Regions from separate parts of the Paenibacillus sp. FSL L8-0435 genome, predicted to be linked through region 2. Evidence: riboswitches for the same ligand, from Rfam matches in the RefSeq annotation. Region 2 holds a riboswitch; each other region holds the start of a gene.

Region 1 (4,722 bases), 350 kb from region 2:
CTGTATTTAACAATACGCCATCTGCACCAAGTTCCATCGCATAAGCAGCATCTTTTGGGGAGCGCAACCCTGCATCCACAATCACAGGTACAACGGCCTGCTCAATGATGATCTCAAGGTTATAGGGATTGATGATGCCTCTGCCAGCTCCGATGGGAGAAGCGCCAGGCATTACAGCATGTACGCCAAGCAATTGCAGCCTTTTGGCCAGAATGACATCATCCGAAATATAAGGCAATACCGTGAAGCCCTTTTCAAGCAAAATTTCGCAAGCATTGTACGTTTCAATCGGATCTGGGAGTAACGTCATTCCATCTCCTATGACTTCGACTTTTATCATATCACAAAGTCCTGAAGCCCGCGCAAGCTCGGCAATTCGCACCGCCTCTTCCGCAGTGGAAGCCCCAGCCGTATTCGGAAGAAGAGTGTATTTGTCCAGATCCAACGTATCCAGGAAATGCTTCTGGTTGCGTTCCTCCAGATTCAGACGACGAACAGCAAAGGTTAAAACTTCCGTTTCAGATGCTTCCACAGCCTGACTTTGCACTTCCAGATCCGAAAACTTGCCTGTTCCGAGCAACAATCTGGACTCAAACGTATATTTACCAATGTTCAACATCATCAACCGCCTCCTACAAAATGTACAATCTCAATTCGATCGCCTTCTCTTAATGTTGTTGACTCATGGTGTTCACGCGTTAAGATATGCCTGTTCAGCTCAACAACTACAGTCTTAACTTGCAGGTCAAAAGATTGGAGCAATTTATCCACACGATTCAATCTGTCTTCAATCTCCATCCGTTGACCATTAACGATGATATTCACTGCACCACTCCCTTTCTGTTCAATCGCTCAGGGCTCAGCGCCTCAATTCCGAGTTCTTCTGAGCTTTTGCCAGCGACCAACTCAGCGATAAGCCTGCCTGTTATCGCACTAAGCAAGATACCGTTGCGGTAATGCCCAAAGGCGGCGAACAGCCCGGGTATACTCTTGCAAGCACCTATATAAGGCAGCCCATCGGGTGTTGCCGGTCTTACGCCTGCCCACGCTCGTATAAATTGTGCTTCTTTCATCCCCGGCACCCAGTGGGTAGCCGCTGTTAGCAGCTTCTGAACACCCTGTACAGAAACGTTCAAATCCGCTCTTCCTGGCAGACTGGTTGCCCCGAGCCAAACTTCGCCATTGGCTTTGGGAACAATATAGATATCCTCTGCATACACCGTTCTGTCAGGTCTGTACCCTGCATGTTCTTCTGAGAACTGAACGGCGGCTATTTCACCTTTTACCGACCACACAGGCAAGCTCAGATTCACATGTCTCATCAACTCTTCACTCTGTAATCCAGCCGCTATAATGACATGTTTGCATCTCATCTCACCGATCGATGTGGTGATTCCCTGCACACCGTGTTCGTTTGCTTGCACACGTATATCCTGTATGTCCTCCATAACCCGTGCTCCCATTGCTTGAGCGGATTCGGCGTATGCCTTCGTTAGGTGGAGTGGGAGAATTTCACTCTCGTAAGGTCTGTAATAGGCTCCATACGTATCTCTGTTAAGCCATGATGCCTCCTGCTGCACAATGGAACGATCCCACCACACCTCATCAGCAGAAGTAGACAACGCAGACTTCCGATTGTCCTTATAACTACTTAATTCACTGTATGAACGAAAAGGAGTTAGGAATCCCTGGCGTTGCAGACCAGTCTCTACCTCACTGAGTGTAGCCATTAGCATCTGTTGCTCGGTAAGTAACTGTCTACTCTGCCTGGCAAGCTTAGCCATCAAAGGATGAGCAAAATCCTCACTGTCGGCCGCCAGCATTCCAGCTGCTGCGCAAGAAGTGCCTCCTGCAATCGCCGAACGCTCCAGCAACAGCACATCCTGTCCACGGGAAGCAAGTTCATATGCAATGGCACAACCAACAACCCCTCCGCCTACAATAATCGTTTCTGCATGAACCTTATCCGGTCTATCAGTAATGATCTTCTTCATCAGCTCATCTCCTTGATTAGCGGCTCAAACTTTCTGTACCAACGCCAACGATAGCCTGCCTTAACGATGCAGCCGCCTGATCCGGGGAATCGCTCGCCCAGACATTCGAGATCACAGCAACTCCCTGAGCGCCTGCAGAGCGAATAGCGTGAATGTTTCCCGGTTCGATGCCACCGATCGCCATGACAGGAATGGAGACACCGGAGCACACTTCAGCCAGAGCATATAATCCTCTTGGTTCAAGATCAGGCTTACTGTTGGTTGAGAAGACATGCCCGAAGAATAGGTAATCGGCTCCCCGTTCTTCAGCGATTTTTGCCTCATCGAGTGAATGAACAGATACACCCAGACGAAGTCGCTGCACATTGCTTATAACAGCAGGGTTGTAGTTACGTATCACATCTTGCCCCCAGTGTACACCGCCATAGATGTCATTCTGTGGTGGCAGTTCTGAGCCATTGATAACGATGCGACAAGATGGAACACCAACGTTACGCAGACTTTCAGCCCAACCGATCTTGTCTTGCAATGTGAGTTGTTTTTCTCGTATGTGAATATAGTCCACCAAAGGCCAAACGTCCTTTGCAGCTTTTACAAAAGATGCTTGATCCCCTGTACCCGTAGATACAACATGCAATTCAAATGATTCTTGAACATGTTCATGAGAAATTACCGTACTGTTCATCTCCTTCCAGACGTGAATGCTATGAAAACACAAAAAAGCCACTCCCGTAGGGGAGTGGCTGCGTATTATTATAGAACCAGATGACTGACTGATACATACAGTTCATTTCGTGCAATAAAGCTATAGACCCTATAGCCATAACGTTATACACGCAACTGCATGTTTCAATTCGTTAAGCAGACGGTTGAAATCCTTTGAATTGCCGTTTGCTCACGTCATTCACTGAAACGCGCTCGCCACTTCCCTACGCTGGTATGATCCAGATCAGGTGCAAAGGGTCCGGAATCGCATTCTTCCATCTCAGCCGCATCGTGCGGCCCCCCTAGTGTTCATATGAAGTTGTAGCCTATGTTACCATAGACGGTTTTTTTTGTCACCGTCATTTCTGTTAAACATTGTCTTGAATCGCCCTAGTTTGTCTCAGACCATTCTTCTACATTCCATGTTTTGGTGACCCAACCCTCGTAGAAATCAGGTTCATGAGATACCAGTAACACCGTTCCCTTGAATTCTTGCAAAGCACGCTGCAACTCCGCTTTGGCTGTGACATCGAGATGGTTTGTCGGCTCATCGAATAAAATCCAGTTGCTTTCACGCATCAAGAGTTTGCATAAACGAACCTTGGCTTGCTCTCCACCACTCAGCATGTTAAGCGGACGGGTAATGTGCTCATTTTTCAACCCACAGCGTGCGAGATGACCCCGGACCTCATTCTGGGTCAAATGTGAAAACTCATTCCAAACATCCTCAATCGGCGTGATATTTCCAGCACGAACTTCCTGTTCAAAATAGGCCGTTTCGAGATAATCTCCCAAGAAGGTCTTTCCACTCAGTGGAGATATTTTGCCCAGAATAGTTTTCAGCAGTGTCGATTTACCCACACCATTACAACCTACGATGGCAATTTTTTCACCACGTTCAATTGTCATCGTCATTTTGGGCAGCAAAGGATACGTATATCCAATTTCAAAATCAATACCCTCAAAGACCGTTTTGCTGCTCGCACGGGCATCCTTGAATTTAAACGTTGGTTTGGCCGCTTCATCTGGGCGATCAATACGTTCAATTCTGTCCAGCTGCTTCTCCCGGCTCTTCGCTCGACCTGATGTTGAAGCACGTGCCTTGTTACGCTGAATGAAATCTTCCTGCTTCTTGATGTACTCTTGCTGCTTCTCGTATGCATCAATATGCTGGGCTTTATTCATATCAGCCATCTCAAGGAACTTGTTATAGTTCGCTGCATATCTCGTTAATTTGGCAAATTCCAAATGATAAATGACATTTACGACTTCATTCATGAATTCCGTGTCATGGGAGATTAAGAGAAACGCGTGAGGGTAGTCCTTCAGGTAACGTGACAGCCATTCAATATGCTCTACGTCCAGATAGTTGGTCGGCTCATCCAGCAAAAGTGCTGTAGGTTTCTCGAGCAGAAGCTTGGCAAGAAGCACCTTGGTACGTTGTCCACCACTTAGAGCTGCGACATCTCGATCAAGACCAATTGCGGACAAACCAAGACCATTGGCCATCTCTTCCACTTTTACGTCAATCAGATAAAAGTCGCCCTGTTCCAGTTGTTCCTGAATATCGCCCATCTCTTCCAGCAACTGCTCCAACTTATCTGGATCTGCATCTGCCATCTGGTCCGTAATATTCATCATTTCTTTTTCCAATTCAAGCAACGGAAGGAATGCATCCTTAAGAACGTCACGAATGGTTTTGCCTGGCGTAAGCTTTGTATGCTGATCCAGATATCCATAACGAACCTTAGGTGTCCATTCCACTTTTCCACTATCTTTAAGCAATTTACCGGTAAGGATGTTCATTAATGTGGATTTACCCACACCATTGGCACCAACAAGTCCTACGCGCTCTCCGGCAAGTAAACGAAACGATACATTTTTAAATAACGTGCGATCTCCAAAATTGTGACTCACGTTCTCTACTGACAATAAACTCATAAGATGAGGTAGCTCCTATCTATTAGACATTACTTTTGTGATTGTTCCGAAACCCTATTCTAGCACAAGTCCCGTCTTTTCT
Region 2 (4,722 bases):
TTGATTCAGCCCTGAAGGCCAAAAAAGCATACTGGGGGCTCGTGGATGAATCAGGCTTGCCTGTTTTGACACAGAGAGCCGTCTCACTTTCGGGTAAACCGGATATCAAAAAACATTCACAAGATCCACTCTGGAACAAAGCGGTGTCTACTCCACTGAAGGGCGACTCTTCGGGATCAGCCAGTTTCCGCACCTTATGGGATCAAAGTAACCTGTATATCCTTGTGGATGTTCAGGATGCGAAGGCAGATGTGAACGACAGAGTAGATATCTTTGTTGATCTCAATAATGGCAAGACCACTTCATATGAAGCAGATGACCGACACGTAATCATTAAGCGGTCGGGCAAAGCTGAGGGCGTGGAGCAGCGTTCATATCGTGTACGCGAGACCAAAGCAGGATATCAGGTTGAATTGTCCATTCCGTGGGGTGGTATCCAAGTCGGATCAGAATATGAAGCCGGATTGGATATCCGTGTGACTGATGGCGGTTCAAGTGGGACACAACCTTATAATCCAATGTACTGGAATGATCGAACACAATCTCAGGAACAGGATACAAGCAAATACGGCGTGATTCAGCTTGCCCCTATGCCCAAATCTGCACAAGCTGTACAAGGGATTGTTCAGATTGATGGGAAGAAAGACACATCATGGAATAAGGCTGTACCATTTGAAGTAAAACGGTTGAATGAGAACGAAGGTGCAGAGGCAGTCGCTCGGGCAATGTGGACAGGTGAGTATCTATACCTGCTGATCGACGTCACTGATCCAAACATCATCACAGATAACATCAACCCATGGGATCAGGATTCGGTTGAGATTTTCCTGGACGAGAATCACCAGCGCACACCGTATTTTCAATATGATGATGCCCAGTTCAGAATCAGTGCAGACAATGTGGGAACCTTTGCAGGGGGTGCCTCACCCGGACGCCTTGTAAGTGCTGTGAAGAAAACAAATAAAGGATATCTCGTAGAAGCCAGAATCCAGTTGCAATCACTGACGCCCAAAGCAGGAAATGTTCTCGGTTTCGATCTTCAAATTAACGACAACCAGGGCGGAGGTAAACAGAACGTAGCCAAATGGAATGATACGACCAATGAGAGCTGGAGAAACACTTCGCAGTACGGAATACTCACTTTTGTCGGAAAGAACAAGCTCGGTCATTAAACCATCGACAATAATTGTAAGAATAGAAACCATCATAACAGTGGATAAAACTCAACCATTGTTGTGATGGTTTTCATCATTTAAAGACGTCACTCAAGCTGATGAGGCGTGATACAATCTGTCTTGACTGTATTAAACAGCCCTTGATATACTAAATGGATGTTATTTTATTCTTTTATGCGGATAAGAAAGTAATCAACTACATACAACCGTTTGCGAGGGAGCCTTAACCGGCTGAGAGGGTGTTAAACCGACCTTACCTGATTTGGATAATGCCAACGTAGGGATGCAACGATGAAACACTGTACTTGGGTAGCTCATGCGAACCCTCTTGTTTTAGTGTATTTGTCTGCGAAACATCCTATGGATGTTTCGTTTTTTTGTTTTTAAATACGTACATTATGAATTGGAGGAACATATGTTGACTATTTCAGAGAGACTATATCGGGCGGCACAGCCTGTGTGGAAGGAATGTCTTGAGCATCCCTTTGTGAAAGGGATCGGAGATGGTTCCTTACCGGTTGAACAATTTCGTTATTATTTGTTGCAAGACTACTTGTACCTGTTCGATTATGCCCGCGTATTTGCACTAGGTATCGTCAAGTCGCACGACCCCAAATTGATGCAGTTTTTTAGTAAAAATGTAGATAACATCCTGAATGGCGAAATGAAAATTCATCGATCTTATATGGAACGACTAGAGATTACAGAGGATCATGTTTTTCAGGTAAAACCTGCACTGAAAAATGCAGCCTATACTAACTATATGCTCTCTGTTTCCCATGCGGGTGGTATAGCAGAAGTACTTGTATCCATTCTGGCCTGTTCATGGAGCTATGCAGAGATTGGTCAAGTCCTTGCTCAAAAGCCAGGTGCAGCTGATCATCCTTTTTATGGAGATTGGATCACAGGATATGCTTCCTCTGAATACAACAGCAACAATCAATCCCTTGTGACGTTAACGGATAAGTTATTAGAAGGCTGTAGCGAGGGAACGTACCAACGGATGGAAGATATTTTCGTGATGTGCAGTCGCTTTGAGCTTGATTTTTGGGAGATGTCATGGAGGCTGGAGCTTTGAGTTCAATGGTAGTTAATTCAATTTAGAGAGCAGCGTCCATAAACAATAAGAGGGCATAAAAGTTCGTATTGAAGAGGGAGGTTATCCCCCCTTGCTTCATACGAGCTTTCGTTTGTTACCTTTTGTTTCTCTCGTGGAGCTGCAACGATACCGAAAAAAGGGCGTCAGGACGGAATGTTCATAGCAGTTTGAATATTTTTCAGATCGAGCTGAATTTGCTCTGCAATATGGTAAGGGTGGTATAAGCCATGCTGCACCATGTAATTTGATATCTTTTCATGAGAGTCTATGGCTTCATCGAGCTGTTTCATCAAAATTTGTTTGATTTCGGGGGTGGCACATTCGGTCACAGCCATGGCGTAGTTTCTGACGCTGCTCTTGGCGTTCATCAAAAAATCCATTGCAATCACGTCATCGGTCAGCGTATTAAGACCAGTCATGTGTTCTAATATTGGGTTCATTTTTTTATCTCCTATACAGTCGCTTTAGACAGCACTCCACCGAGCTCCTGAAGCTGCTGTTGTGATAATATCGCATCTTGTTTCAAAATTTGTTTGAGCTCCGGGTCGGTTACCAGAGCTTGCATCGTCTTACATTTAGTCATGCAAACCGTCTTGAACGCAGCTATTTCATGCACCTCGAGCATCTCATGCAAAGCGTAAGTGGAATTCATTCAGATTGTCCTCCCGTGTATCTACTCATATTTAAGGCTTTAAGATGACTTTAATGCAATCGTCCGTTTTTGTATCGAACACTTCATAGCCCCGCTTGGCCTCGCTGAGCGGAATGACGTGCGTAACAATGTCCCCAGGGTTCACTTTGCCAGACGTCACCAACTCGTACATGTATGGCATGTAGTGAATGACCGGAGCTTGTCCGGAACGGATATTCACGTTTCGCTGCATGATGTCACCGAGTGGGAATCCGTTATAACGTCCGCCGTATACCCCAGTGACTTGAATGGTACCACCTTTGCGGACAGCCTGAGATGCAATGATAAATGCGCTCATGGTGCCGCCTTGCAGTTTCATACCGCTGGCTAGAAATTCAAGATCGCTCATCTTGCCGTCCATTCCTACCGCATCAATCACAACATCGGCGCCGCCTTTGGTCATTTCTTTGAGAGTGTTCCCAATATTCTTATCCTGTTCGAAGTTTACGATTTCCACATTGTTCGTTCGCTTTGCATGCTTTAAGCGGTAATCGACATAGTCGACGGCTATGACCCGCTTAGCACCTTTCAGCCAGCAGAACTTCTGGGCCAGGAGTCCGACCGGACCGCAGCCGAGCACGATGACTGTATCACCATTCTTAACGCCGGCGTTATCTACGCTCCAGAATGCTGTCGTCATGGCATCGGCGATCAAACTTAGCTTTTCGTCCGGTTGTTCGCAGTTCTCAGGGATCTTAAAATGGGTAAAATTAGCAAATGGGACCCGTAAATACTCGGCTTGCCCGCCGGGATATCCGCCGGTCGTTCCGGAGTAGCCGAAATAAGCGCCCATATCCCCGTGCTCGTTGGAATTGTCACATTGGCTTTCCAGCTGATTTTTGCAAAAAAAGCATTCTCCGCATGCGATGTTAAACGGAATGATCACACGGTCGCCTTTTTTTACCTTGGTCACGCCAGGACCTACTTCTTCTACGATCCCCATCGGCTCATGTCCGATGACATAGTTCTCCTGAAGGTTAGGGATCATCCCGTGAATCAGATGAAGGTCAGAACCGCAAATGGCGGTACTGGTGATCTTTACGATCATATCGTCCGGTTTCACAATCTTCGCATCCGGCACCTCTTTGACCACAACATTTTTAACCCCTTGATACGTTACCGCCTTCATGCTTTATGTCCTCCAATATGCTCATCTGGGGTCCGATCAAACATCCCTTTACGTGACGTATCTCCCGGGAACAGATTCATCTGCCCGATCATCACCGTATTTTTCGCCGAAAGCTGATCGAGTTGGTACTGTTCGTTCAGCTCATAAGGATGAAACCATTTTTTGCGAATCATGAGCTCCGAGATTTCTTGGTGCATTGCAATCCCCTGCTTAAGATGAGTATGCAGCAGGGCTCTTACATCCGGTGAAGCCGTTTCCGTCAGGGCGATGGACATATTACGTACCCCCTCCTTGGCACGAAGAAGGAAGTCCATGGCAAAAGTCATATCTGCCATTTCCGGCATATTCAATGAATTAATCGGATCTAAATAATCGGTATTCATCTGAGTTCCCCTTAATGTGTTATAGGTGTCGGATTATTCGGAACGGGTGCTTGAAAAGGAGCTCTTGCGTAGATTGCTTGCAGCTCAGCGATCTGTTGTATGGATTGAATTACGTCTTTCTGCATTAATGCTTTTAGCTCTTGGTCAAAGACCAGGCCTTGCATAAGTTTCGACTTAGCGATGCAGAGCGTTTTGAAGTTTAACGCTTCATGCAGTTCCATCGATTCGTGCGGCGCTAGCGTTGG
Region 3 (4,722 bases), 3.0 Mb from region 2:
ACGTGACCCGGGCCTTCGATCATCACCTGCACATCATGCTTCCACGCGATCTGCGTCAGTTCCCCAAGCGTAGCCAGTTCCGCCATCTGTGCTTCATCATTCGCATCATAGATACTGCCAGGACGAAGTCCATCTCCCAGCGAAAACGCCACATCATACCTTTTCATAATCTCGCAGATTTCTTCAAAATGGGTGTACAAAAAATTCTCTTGATGATGCGCCAGACACCATGCTGCCATAATGGACCCGCCCCGAGACACAATGCCTGTCATTCGCTTGGCGGTCATGGGGATATAACGCAGCAGTACACCTGCGTGAATCGTAAAGTAGTCCACGCCCTGCTCTGCCTGCTCAATGAGTGTGTCACGATACAACTCCCAGGTCAGCGCTTCCGCTTCGCCATTCACCTTCTCCAGGGCCTGATACAGCGGCACCGTACCAATCGGCACAGGTGAATTACGGATAATCCATTCCCGGGTGGTATGAATGTTTTTGCCTGTGGACAGATCCATCACCGTATCCGATCCCCAGCGTACCGCCCAAGTCATCTTCTCCACCTCTTCCTCGATGGAGGAAGATACGGCAGAGTTACCTATGTTGGCATTGATCTTCACGTGAAAATGACGACCGATCAACATCGGCTCACTCTCCGGGTGATTGATGTTGGATGGCAGAATAGCTCGTCCACTCGCCAGCTCCTGCCTCACAAATTCCGGTTCCACGCCCTCACGAATGGCGGCAAACTCCATCTCTGCCGTAATGACTCCTTGCCTCGCGTAGTGCATCTGGGTCACACAGCGTCCTGGCTGTGCCCGCAGTGGTTTGCCACGTAATCCGGGATACTCTTCGGCGCCGGCTCTCTTCCCTCCGGGCTTCAGTCCGTTATCCTCCGGTTTAACCGTACGGCCCTGATAAGCTTCGACATCGCCACGCTCTGTGATCCAGCGGGTACGCAGGGCTGGCAGACCTACACGGAAATCCGCATGAAATCCGGGATCGGTCATGGGGCCGCTCGTATCGTAGACACGCAGCGGTTCGTTATGCTCCACCCCTTGGGGAGTATTCGTGTCATGAAGGGCTATCTCACGCTCCGGTACAGCAATGTCCGGCCGTGAGCCCTGAATGTAGACTTTGCGGCTGCCCGGAAAGGGCTGAACCCGTCCGGCCGCGCTTGTTTCCTTTTCCACCTGCTGACCGTTATGTTCCTGTTCCATCGCTTGTTGTCCCGTTTGATTTCCTGCACTCATGTCGCTTGTCTCCTCCTCATTGTTCGTTCGCTTGGTTTTGGGTTGGCATCATCATTAGCTCGCTTACGTACCTGTCCCAAATCATGCGCAATGCAGAGAAGAAAGAGCGATCCTACACCAGACCAGGGGAGACATTATTTATGTACAGTTCACAACAGACCGAAGGCTGCCGCAGATCATGGATCTGTGGTGACTTCTCTCTCATCATCCAAACCCACTTTCGCAGGTTATTGAAAAAGAAGCCCATAGAATCCTCGCTATATCGCCTGTTCACTGTATATAAAAAAGCCGGTCCCCGAAGGAACCGACTTTTAATGTCCATCACCAATAATGCACCTTTATGCGGCTCCTTAACGGAGCCCTACAAGGGTCACATCATGTGGTGGTTGTGGTCATATCGCCGATTACTTCCCTACGCTGGTATGATCCAGATCAGGTGCAAAGGGTCCGGAATCTCATGCGATTCCGTCTCAGTCCGGACAGTTCGGACTCCCCCAGTAACGTTAACAAGTTGCGGCATACACATGCCGCAGTTCATATTCAATGATGCTGGCCCCGCTGGGCCGTCCATAACAGAGTAGCGCAACCGGAACATAAAAACAACCTTTATATTCCAGAACACCAACTCAATTGGAGAAAAACCTTACCTCTACATCAGGATAACATGAGCCCCATCTGCGTAGCAGCTTCCTTTAGCACAGGTGCGTATTCATGCAATGTCTCCTGTGAGAGTCGGCTGACAGGCCCTGAGACCGAGAGTGCGGCTGCAATATTGCCTCTGCGATCCATAATCGGTACCGATACCGCGGCAGCTCCCGGCTCACGTTCCTCATAACTCGTCGCATATCCGTTATCCCGAATGTCTACCATTTGCGCCAAATACACCGCTGGATCGATAAATACCGGCCATTCAGGACCATTCATCAATTCTTCACGATCCTCGTCCGTGGCAAACGCCATCAGGACTTTGCTGGAAGCGCCCACAGACAGCGGCAGTCTAACACCAACGGGAGCAACTCGGCGAATCGCCTGATCACTTTGCACAGCCTGAATCCGAATCCGTTCACTGCCATCACGCAGGTACAGACTCACGGTCTCTCCCAATCGATCTCTCAGTCGCTCCATCGCAGGAAGCAGCAGAATAGCGGGATCATCACTGCGGGACATATGAGCTGACAGCTCCCAGATTCGGATGCCAAGTCGGTACTTCTCTGTTGCTGCATCGCGGATCACGAACCCTCGATCCTCCAGCGTAGCCATCAAACGGTGAACTGTACTTTTGTGCAGGCCGATCTGGCTGGCAATTTCGGTGAGTCCCAGATCACTGCGTGTGGTAAAACATAATAATATATCCAGCGCCCGCTCCACAGCCCGGACGGTTAACTTGCGATCTTCCATGGCATAATGCCCTCCTCATGTTTCATCACATGAAACTTGGTTACATAAATTATATGAGAAACGGTCTCATCTGTAAACCAAAAAGAGCCAAAATCGAAATAGGCCAACGTGCAAATTTTTCCTTTTTATAAGACTTAATCCCCTGTAATTTACACACTAAGGTAATGTTACCCATATATCTTAAGAACTATATAACAATTGCGTAACAAATGCCCTCAATCAATTGACTTTGACTATATTGGAACATACGATAAAGATATATTACATTAAGATATCGCTCTGAAGCAGGCTCTGAAATCGACGCAATTCTCTTTTCATGTCGTTGTTATCTTCAACTGAACTTCAAAGGAGGGGCATTCATGTATCCAACATCCCAGAGCGAAGCCCCGCTGCAAACAAAAGTGTCCGATCTGCCCTCTTCCCTATCACCGAGGCTGATTCGGTTCAAACATATTATCGTAGCGTTGCTGCTCTCCGTTGTATTTTTTCTACTGTTTTGTTTTATTGCACTGCATGGTTACATCGCATGGGTATTATCCAATCCAACGGTAGCGCCGGTCTTCTCCAATCCAATGCAGGCCAAGAACATGAAGTACGAAGACATCACGTTCCCGGCAGCAGATGGCAGCCGGACGATGCAGGGATGGTATATACCTGCTGACAATGCTGCAAGCAAAACGATTATTTTCAGTCACGGCTATGGTGCCAATCGTGAAGAAACATGGGTACCCATGTATGACCTGGCACACTATGCCCATCAACTTGGGTTCAACGTGGTCATGTTCGATTATGGCTTCGCCTCGCAGGTGAACAAAGCCGTAGCCACAGGTGGCAAAGCTGAGTCACAGCAATTGCTGGGTGCCATCCAGTTCGCCAAGCAGCGAGGTGCGCAGGAACTGGTTGTCTGGGGTTTCTCCATGGGTGCCGGTACGGCGCTTCAAACCGGACTGATTACCCAGGAAGTGGATGCGATGATTCTGGACAGTACGTTCCTGCTTGAGCCGGATACGCTGTACCACAACATTCATAACCAGATCGATCTCCCGCGTCAGCCTACACTCGAGATCATGAATCTGTTATTCCCTGTTCTGAATGGTACCGGATTACAACAGATTCCATACCAGGAAGTGAAAAAGGAAGATTATCCGTTCCCGATTTTCTTCATCCATGGCACAGAGGACGAGAAGGCGCCTTATCCAATTGCGGAGCAACTCGCCGCCAACCAGACCAATCCGTACTCCGATGAATGGATTGTCCAGGATGCGCATCATGAGTTGATCTTCCGGGAGCATCCAAAGGAATATCTGCGCCGTGTCTCAACTTTCCTGAGTCATGTAACGAAAACAAGCAGTGACGATGTACAGAACACGAATAGTGGAGAATAACCAAATTCCAATCATCCGATTTTTTTCCAGAGCCCTCAGGGGCTCTTTTTTTTTGCACTCATAGGACAACAAGCTCGCGGAATATACTCTTGGGACGCATGAACAGACGGTCTGCATGCAATGAATTTCATCTGAAGGAGGTTCAAAATAAAGATGAACTGGTATGGATATGGTCACCTGCTGCCTCTGCGGACATTGGAGGAAATCCGTTTCTGGAAAGAGCAGGAGAAAGAACATACACTCGTCATTCGTGCCCTGGTTCCTGATCTGGAGCCCCCATACGTCAAGCTACTGGAGGAATGGGAGGTTACCTTTGCAAACAGTGAGCGAGTAGCCAATCAGCTTTTAAAACAACTATTGCCTGGAACCCATTCGCCTGCTCCCTACATGGTTCGTTGTATCGATCAACTTGTGTTGGCAGCTCGGCAGCAATCGAGAGAGTTCATCAAACAGCTATACGTTCTTCTGGAGCAAAGTGCTGCTGTGCAAGCTGTTCCGCTTGCCAAAGTACTCATTCTGCATTTTATCCGCGAGTCGGAGTATTTTCTGGGCGTATTGGATACACTTGGCCAACCTGGCATCTTGCGCGAAACGGATTCGGAGCCATCGCTTTTTCTGGAAAATGCGCTGCATACGTCAGGGCCAGGAAGCATCCATCGCCAAGCTTCAGAAGCTCCAACTTCTCCAGAGGG
Region 4 (4,722 bases), 2.7 Mb from region 2:
ACTGTTCCATCTTTTTGAACTAAACCTTTGATAAAACCAGATTGATAGGCAAGTGACACAGAATCTTTCGCCCAGTTAGATACTTGATCCAAATCTGAGAGTTGAGGCTTGGATGTTTGACTCGTTACATTTTGATGATCCCAACCAAAGGCTCTAACAAAAAATACAGCCAACTCTTCTCTTGTCACATTTTTATTAGGTGAAAAACTATCTTTGGAGGTACCTTGAGCAATTCCAGATTTGACAAGTGCACCTACATATCCGGTATACCATTGATCTTCCTTTACATCTGTGAATTGACTTGCTCCCACATTATCCGGCTTTAAATTAAGCGCTCCGACCATAATTTTTGCTAATTGGGCTCGTGTTACCGAATCGGAAGGTTTAAATGTCCCATCAGTAAATCCTGTGAGTATTCCTTGTTCTACTAATTTGGTTATTTCCGTTTTGGCATACGAATTATCAATGTCAGTAAAAGAAGTTTTAGATGTAGCCACTTCTGCCGATACAGATAAATTGATAGATAACATAGAAACAATCAGCGACGTAGAAAGCATTAACGATAGTTTGTGATTAAACTTTTTCCATTTTGAATTCAAAACTAAAACACACTCCTCAGTTGGCTTCTGGTAGGTAAATCCACTAATATATGAATCTTTAGAACTAATACACCTCCTAATCAATAGGATAATAATACCATGCATATTCATAAAAACAAGATTAATAGACTATGATTTTACAAAAAAGTTGTTATCCTGAATTGATTTCAATTCTTATTATCTACATGATTTCGCAATAAAGACAAAATGAACCTACCGAAACAAATATTTTCGGTAGGTTCATTTTGAAGTAAATTTATATATTCTAGGCTCCGAATCTCTGACGATAACCGCACTTTCGACACAACTCTTCCACAGCTTCACGTTTGGAGAAGCCATATACCAGATTGTTCGCTCGCTCACCCTCAATAATCTCCGAGAATGACTTCTCGTGCACATTACCAAGGTTAATGACACCCTCACCATCAAGACAGCATGGAACCACCGTTCCATCGACAAGCACAGCTGCCTGACCACGTAATGCATGGCAGAAGCCTTTGCCGTCATCTTCAGGTGCATCCAGGCTTGGCCACTGGAACTCATGGTCTTGATTCAGGTATACATTTGGGGCAATTTTGACCCCGCTGCCTGGAACCACTTTCTCCTCAATGCGGAAGTCCAGATTGAACTCACGTTCCAGCACTTCAAGGGTCTCCCGATTTCGATTCATCTGAGCATTCGTGAAGTTATCCTGCGTCAGATTCCACAGCCGGAATGAGATGATGACATTGTGCTTCACCGCTTCGTGTACAAAAGACAGAATGTTGCTCAGGTATCCGTCACGGTCAGTTGAACCTTCATGCCCATCGAAGCTGTGCAGAGAGAAGTTCATCTGTCGCAGCGCCGGTTTGCCAAGCAATTTATGCTGAGTCTTGGGCAGCAGCGTACCATTCGTTGTAATGTTCACCTTGAGTCCCTTCTCATGTGCGGAATCAAGCAGCAGATCTATTTTGGGATGCAACAAGGGTTCGCCTTTGACATGTAGATAAATATGATTGGTGTGTGGTTTAACTTGTTCCAGTATATTGTTGAAGACTTCAGGGTCAATGAATCCTTTGGCACGTTGTGTCTGCGGACAGAAGCTGCATGCCAGATTGCAGATACTTGTGATCTCAATATATACTTTTTTGAACGTTTTCAACTCGGGTCCCCATTCTGCTTCGGAGGGAGCAATCCCACCTGCATTTGTGATCCGGCCAATATGCGCCATCCCTATTATATCGGGTTCATGAGCCAAGGTAAATTGTTCAGTTGTTCAGGTCTGACTCCAAATTCATCTCAAGAATTCCATCAAGCTGCCTCTTTACAGTTCATGTTCGAGTGATATATGCTGAACACATAACTGCATATCTTGAACTTTTGCACTAGGGGAGCCTTACGGCTGAGACGAATATGACTATTCGGACCCTTTGAACCTGATCTGGATCATACCAGCGGAGGGAAGTGGAGCGGCCTTTTAGTAAGCGGAATTTTATCATGTATATGTGAAGATAAACTGCGGATCTAACTTACAGACCCACTCATTTCTCCGGAAATGGGTGGGTCTTTTTTGTTTCTTTTGGCAGAGTGCAAGATGTGGTTGTTATTCCAGCAGTCTGACATCAAGGGGGTGAGGATCAGATGAATAACCATGTAACCATTCACAACATAAGCTTTGCTTTTCCCGAAAAAAAGGATTCCCCCGTGCTCTCCAATGTGTCGCTTCAGGTTCAACAAGGAGAATTTGTCTCGCTCATCGGCTCCAGCGGATCAGGTAAAAGCACGCTCTTCAAGCTACTCGCAGGCTTGCATGAGCCAACCGTTGGCACCATCGATATAGCTGATGTACCGCAAGGACAACGGCTCGGACGAGTCGCTTATATGCCGCAGAAAGATCTGCTGTTATCCTGGCGAACCGTCATGGAGAACTGCATGCTGCCTGCCGAGTTGGCACCAGGCCGACAGGACAAGGACAAGTTACGGGCCAACATTCTAGCTGGGTTGGCAAGGTTCGGCCTGTCGGGTTATGAACAGGCCTATCCAGATGAGTTATCCGGCGGCATGCGGCAGCGGGTGGCATTGCTTCGTACCTTGCTTACAGGCGGGCAGCTCATGTTGCTGGATGAACCCTTCGGTGCACTCGACGCCTTAACCAAACGAGAAATGCATCGCTGGTTGCTGGAGCTGTGGGAGGGCTTTGGCCAAACCGTACTGTTTATTACACATGACATTGAGGAAGCCCTGCTGTTAAGTGACCGTATCATTCTGTTAACTCCAGGAGGGCAAGGTCAGCAGTTGCGGGAGATGATGGTTCCTTTACCACGCCCAAGGCATTCGGACATGATCTACCAACCGGCTCTCGTGCAGATGAGACAACAACTGGAGGAACAATTACATGCAAAGCGATAGAGCTGAGGTTAGCGTCTGGACGTGGTGTTTTAAGTGGCTCTCGAGGTCGTTTTCCCAATATGGTTTGTTTATTGTTCTCATGTTCTTATTACTGGCGGTCTGGGAAGTGATTGTGCGTATGGGATGGGTGCCCTCTTTCATCATTCCTGCACCCACAGCCATCATAGGTTCACTGGTTGAGCATCGTCGTCTGCTGTTGACCATCCATCTGCCTGCTACCTTTATGGAGGTTGTTGTTGGTTTTGTCTTGTCCATAGTGACTGGAATTACGCTGGCAACAGGCATGCATATGAACCGGTCGATTGAAAAGGCCTTGTATCCCTTCATCGTGATCAGTCAGACCATTCCGCTGATTGCCTTGTCTCCCGTATTTATCTTGTGGTTTGGTTACACGTTGTGGAGCAAAGTCGCGGTGGTGTTCTTAATCGCATTCTTCCCCATTGTGGTCAGTACCTACGATGGACTCCGCCAAGGCGATCCGGAGCAGCGTGAACTGCTGCTCACCATGGGCGCCAGCAAGTGGGATATTTTCTGCAAACTCCAGGTTCCGCTGGCACTTCCCTCTTTTTTCTCGGGGCTAAAGATGTCTGTGGTGTACTGCGTAGTTGGGGCAACGATTGGCGAATGGCTTGGTGGCAGCAAAGGTCTCGGATATTTTAGCCGTCGTATGTCCAGCAACATGAACACGGATGCGATGTTTGCCGCCATTTTGCTGTTATCCCTGCTTGGGATCGTTTTGTTTGTACTAATTGCCTGGCTGGAGAAACGGTTTAGCATACGGCGGCATGGACATGGAGGCAAAAGAAAAGTTGGATAATACCTAGACAGAAATTAGATGTAAATACAAATCAAAACGATGAAATGAGGAACTTCATTTATGAATAACAAAGGTATACACTCCCTGCTTCCCATCATGCTCATTAGCCTTTTGCTGTTCGTTAGCGGATGCAGCACCTCGAATACCAGCAAAAACACGCCAACAACAGATTCTGCAACTAATACACAGCAAACAGATCCGTCTGCAACCGAACCAACATCAGACGCCAAAGATAAACTGTCCATCATGCTCGACTGGTACCCGAATGCAGTACACTCCTTCATCTATGTGGCTCAGGAAAAAGGGTACTTCGCAGACCAAGGTCTGGATGTCGAAATTCAGATGCCTGCGGATACCAATGATTCACTCAAACTTGTTGCAGCCGGTAAGATTGATCTGGCTCTAAGCTACCAGCCGCAAATTTTGCTCGCGCGTGGCGAGAACATTCCTGTACGATCCATTGCTGCTGTTGTTCGGCATCCACTTGTACATCTGTTGACCGAAGCAAATGGCAACGTGAGCTCACCCAAAGATCTTGAAGGAAAAACTGTCGGTTATTCTTCGATTCCGCTGTATGAAGCGATGGTTCGTACGATGATCAGCCACGATGGTGGCAATCCCGACAACATGAATCTGGTTGACGTTGGGTTCGATCTGATTCCTTCGCTGGCTTCCGGACAGGCGGATGCAATTATGGGTGGTTTTATTAACCATGAGCAATTGATTCTGGAGAAAGAAGGACATGCCATGAAATCGATTAACCCTGTCGATTATGGTGTGCCTGATTATTATGAATTGGTCCTGACTGCGAGTGAGGCTGGCATTGAAGCGAAAAAAGATCAGCTTACCCGGTTCGTCAAAGCGATCCAGGAAGGACAAAAATATGTAACGGAGCATCCAGAAGAAGCCTTGAATATT

The links. Region 2 has a riboswitch for thiamine pyrophosphate ahead of tenA (thiaminase II). Riboswitches for the same ligand answer to the same signal wherever they lie in the genome.
Region 1: linked by a shared signal. The riboswitch ahead of NST33_RS17380 (thiamine phosphate synthase) and the one ahead of tenA (thiaminase II) in region 2 are both predicted to bind thiamine pyrophosphate.
Region 3: linked by a shared signal. The riboswitch ahead of thiC (phosphomethylpyrimidine synthase ThiC) and the one ahead of tenA (thiaminase II) in region 2 are both predicted to bind thiamine pyrophosphate.
Region 4: linked by a shared signal. The riboswitch ahead of NST33_RS04355 (ABC transporter ATP-binding protein) and the one ahead of tenA (thiaminase II) in region 2 are both predicted to bind thiamine pyrophosphate.

Annotation. Positions count from the first base shown of each region.
Region 1 is NZ_CP150185.1:4,010,637-4,015,358, forward strand. It holds gene NST33_RS17365 (thiazole synthase) at 1-619, opposite strand, end outside; gene thiS (sulfur carrier protein ThiS) at 622-825, opposite strand; gene thiO (glycine oxidase ThiO) at 822-1,994, opposite strand; gene NST33_RS17380 (thiamine phosphate synthase) at 2,011-2,679, opposite strand; TPP riboswitch at 2,904-3,013, opposite strand; gene NST33_RS17385 (ABC-F family ATP-binding cassette domain-containing protein) at 3,090-4,640, opposite strand.
Region 2 is NZ_CP150185.1:3,661,722-3,666,443, forward strand. It holds gene NST33_RS15825 (endo-1,4-beta-xylanase) at 1-1,172, shown strand, start outside; TPP riboswitch at 1,380-1,477, shown strand; gene tenA (thiaminase II) at 1,591-2,253, shown strand; gene NST33_RS15835 (spore coat protein) at 2,418-2,714, opposite strand; gene NST33_RS15840 (hypothetical protein) at 2,726-2,926, opposite strand; gene NST33_RS15845 (zinc-dependent alcohol dehydrogenase) at 2,958-4,094, opposite strand; gene NST33_RS15850 (spore coat protein) at 4,091-4,477, opposite strand; gene NST33_RS15855 (hypothetical protein) at 4,489-4,722, opposite strand, start outside.
Region 3 is NZ_CP150185.1:705,905-710,626, reverse strand. It holds gene thiC (phosphomethylpyrimidine synthase ThiC) at 1-1,214, opposite strand, end outside; TPP riboswitch at 1,640-1,753, opposite strand; gene NST33_RS03360 (IclR family transcriptional regulator) at 1,902-2,645, opposite strand; gene NST33_RS03355 (alpha/beta hydrolase) at 3,005-4,030, shown strand; gene NST33_RS03350 (Fe-Mn family superoxide dismutase) at 4,184-4,722, shown strand, end outside.
Region 4 is NZ_CP150185.1:940,112-944,833, reverse strand. It holds gene NST33_RS04365 (S-layer homology domain-containing protein) at 1-599, opposite strand, end outside; gene NST33_RS04360 (radical SAM/SPASM domain-containing protein) at 865-1,740, opposite strand; TPP riboswitch at 1,956-2,058, shown strand; gene NST33_RS04355 (ABC transporter ATP-binding protein) at 2,220-2,987, shown strand; gene NST33_RS04350 (ABC transporter permease) at 3,067-3,804, shown strand; gene NST33_RS04345 (ABC transporter substrate-binding protein) at 3,865-4,722, shown strand, end outside.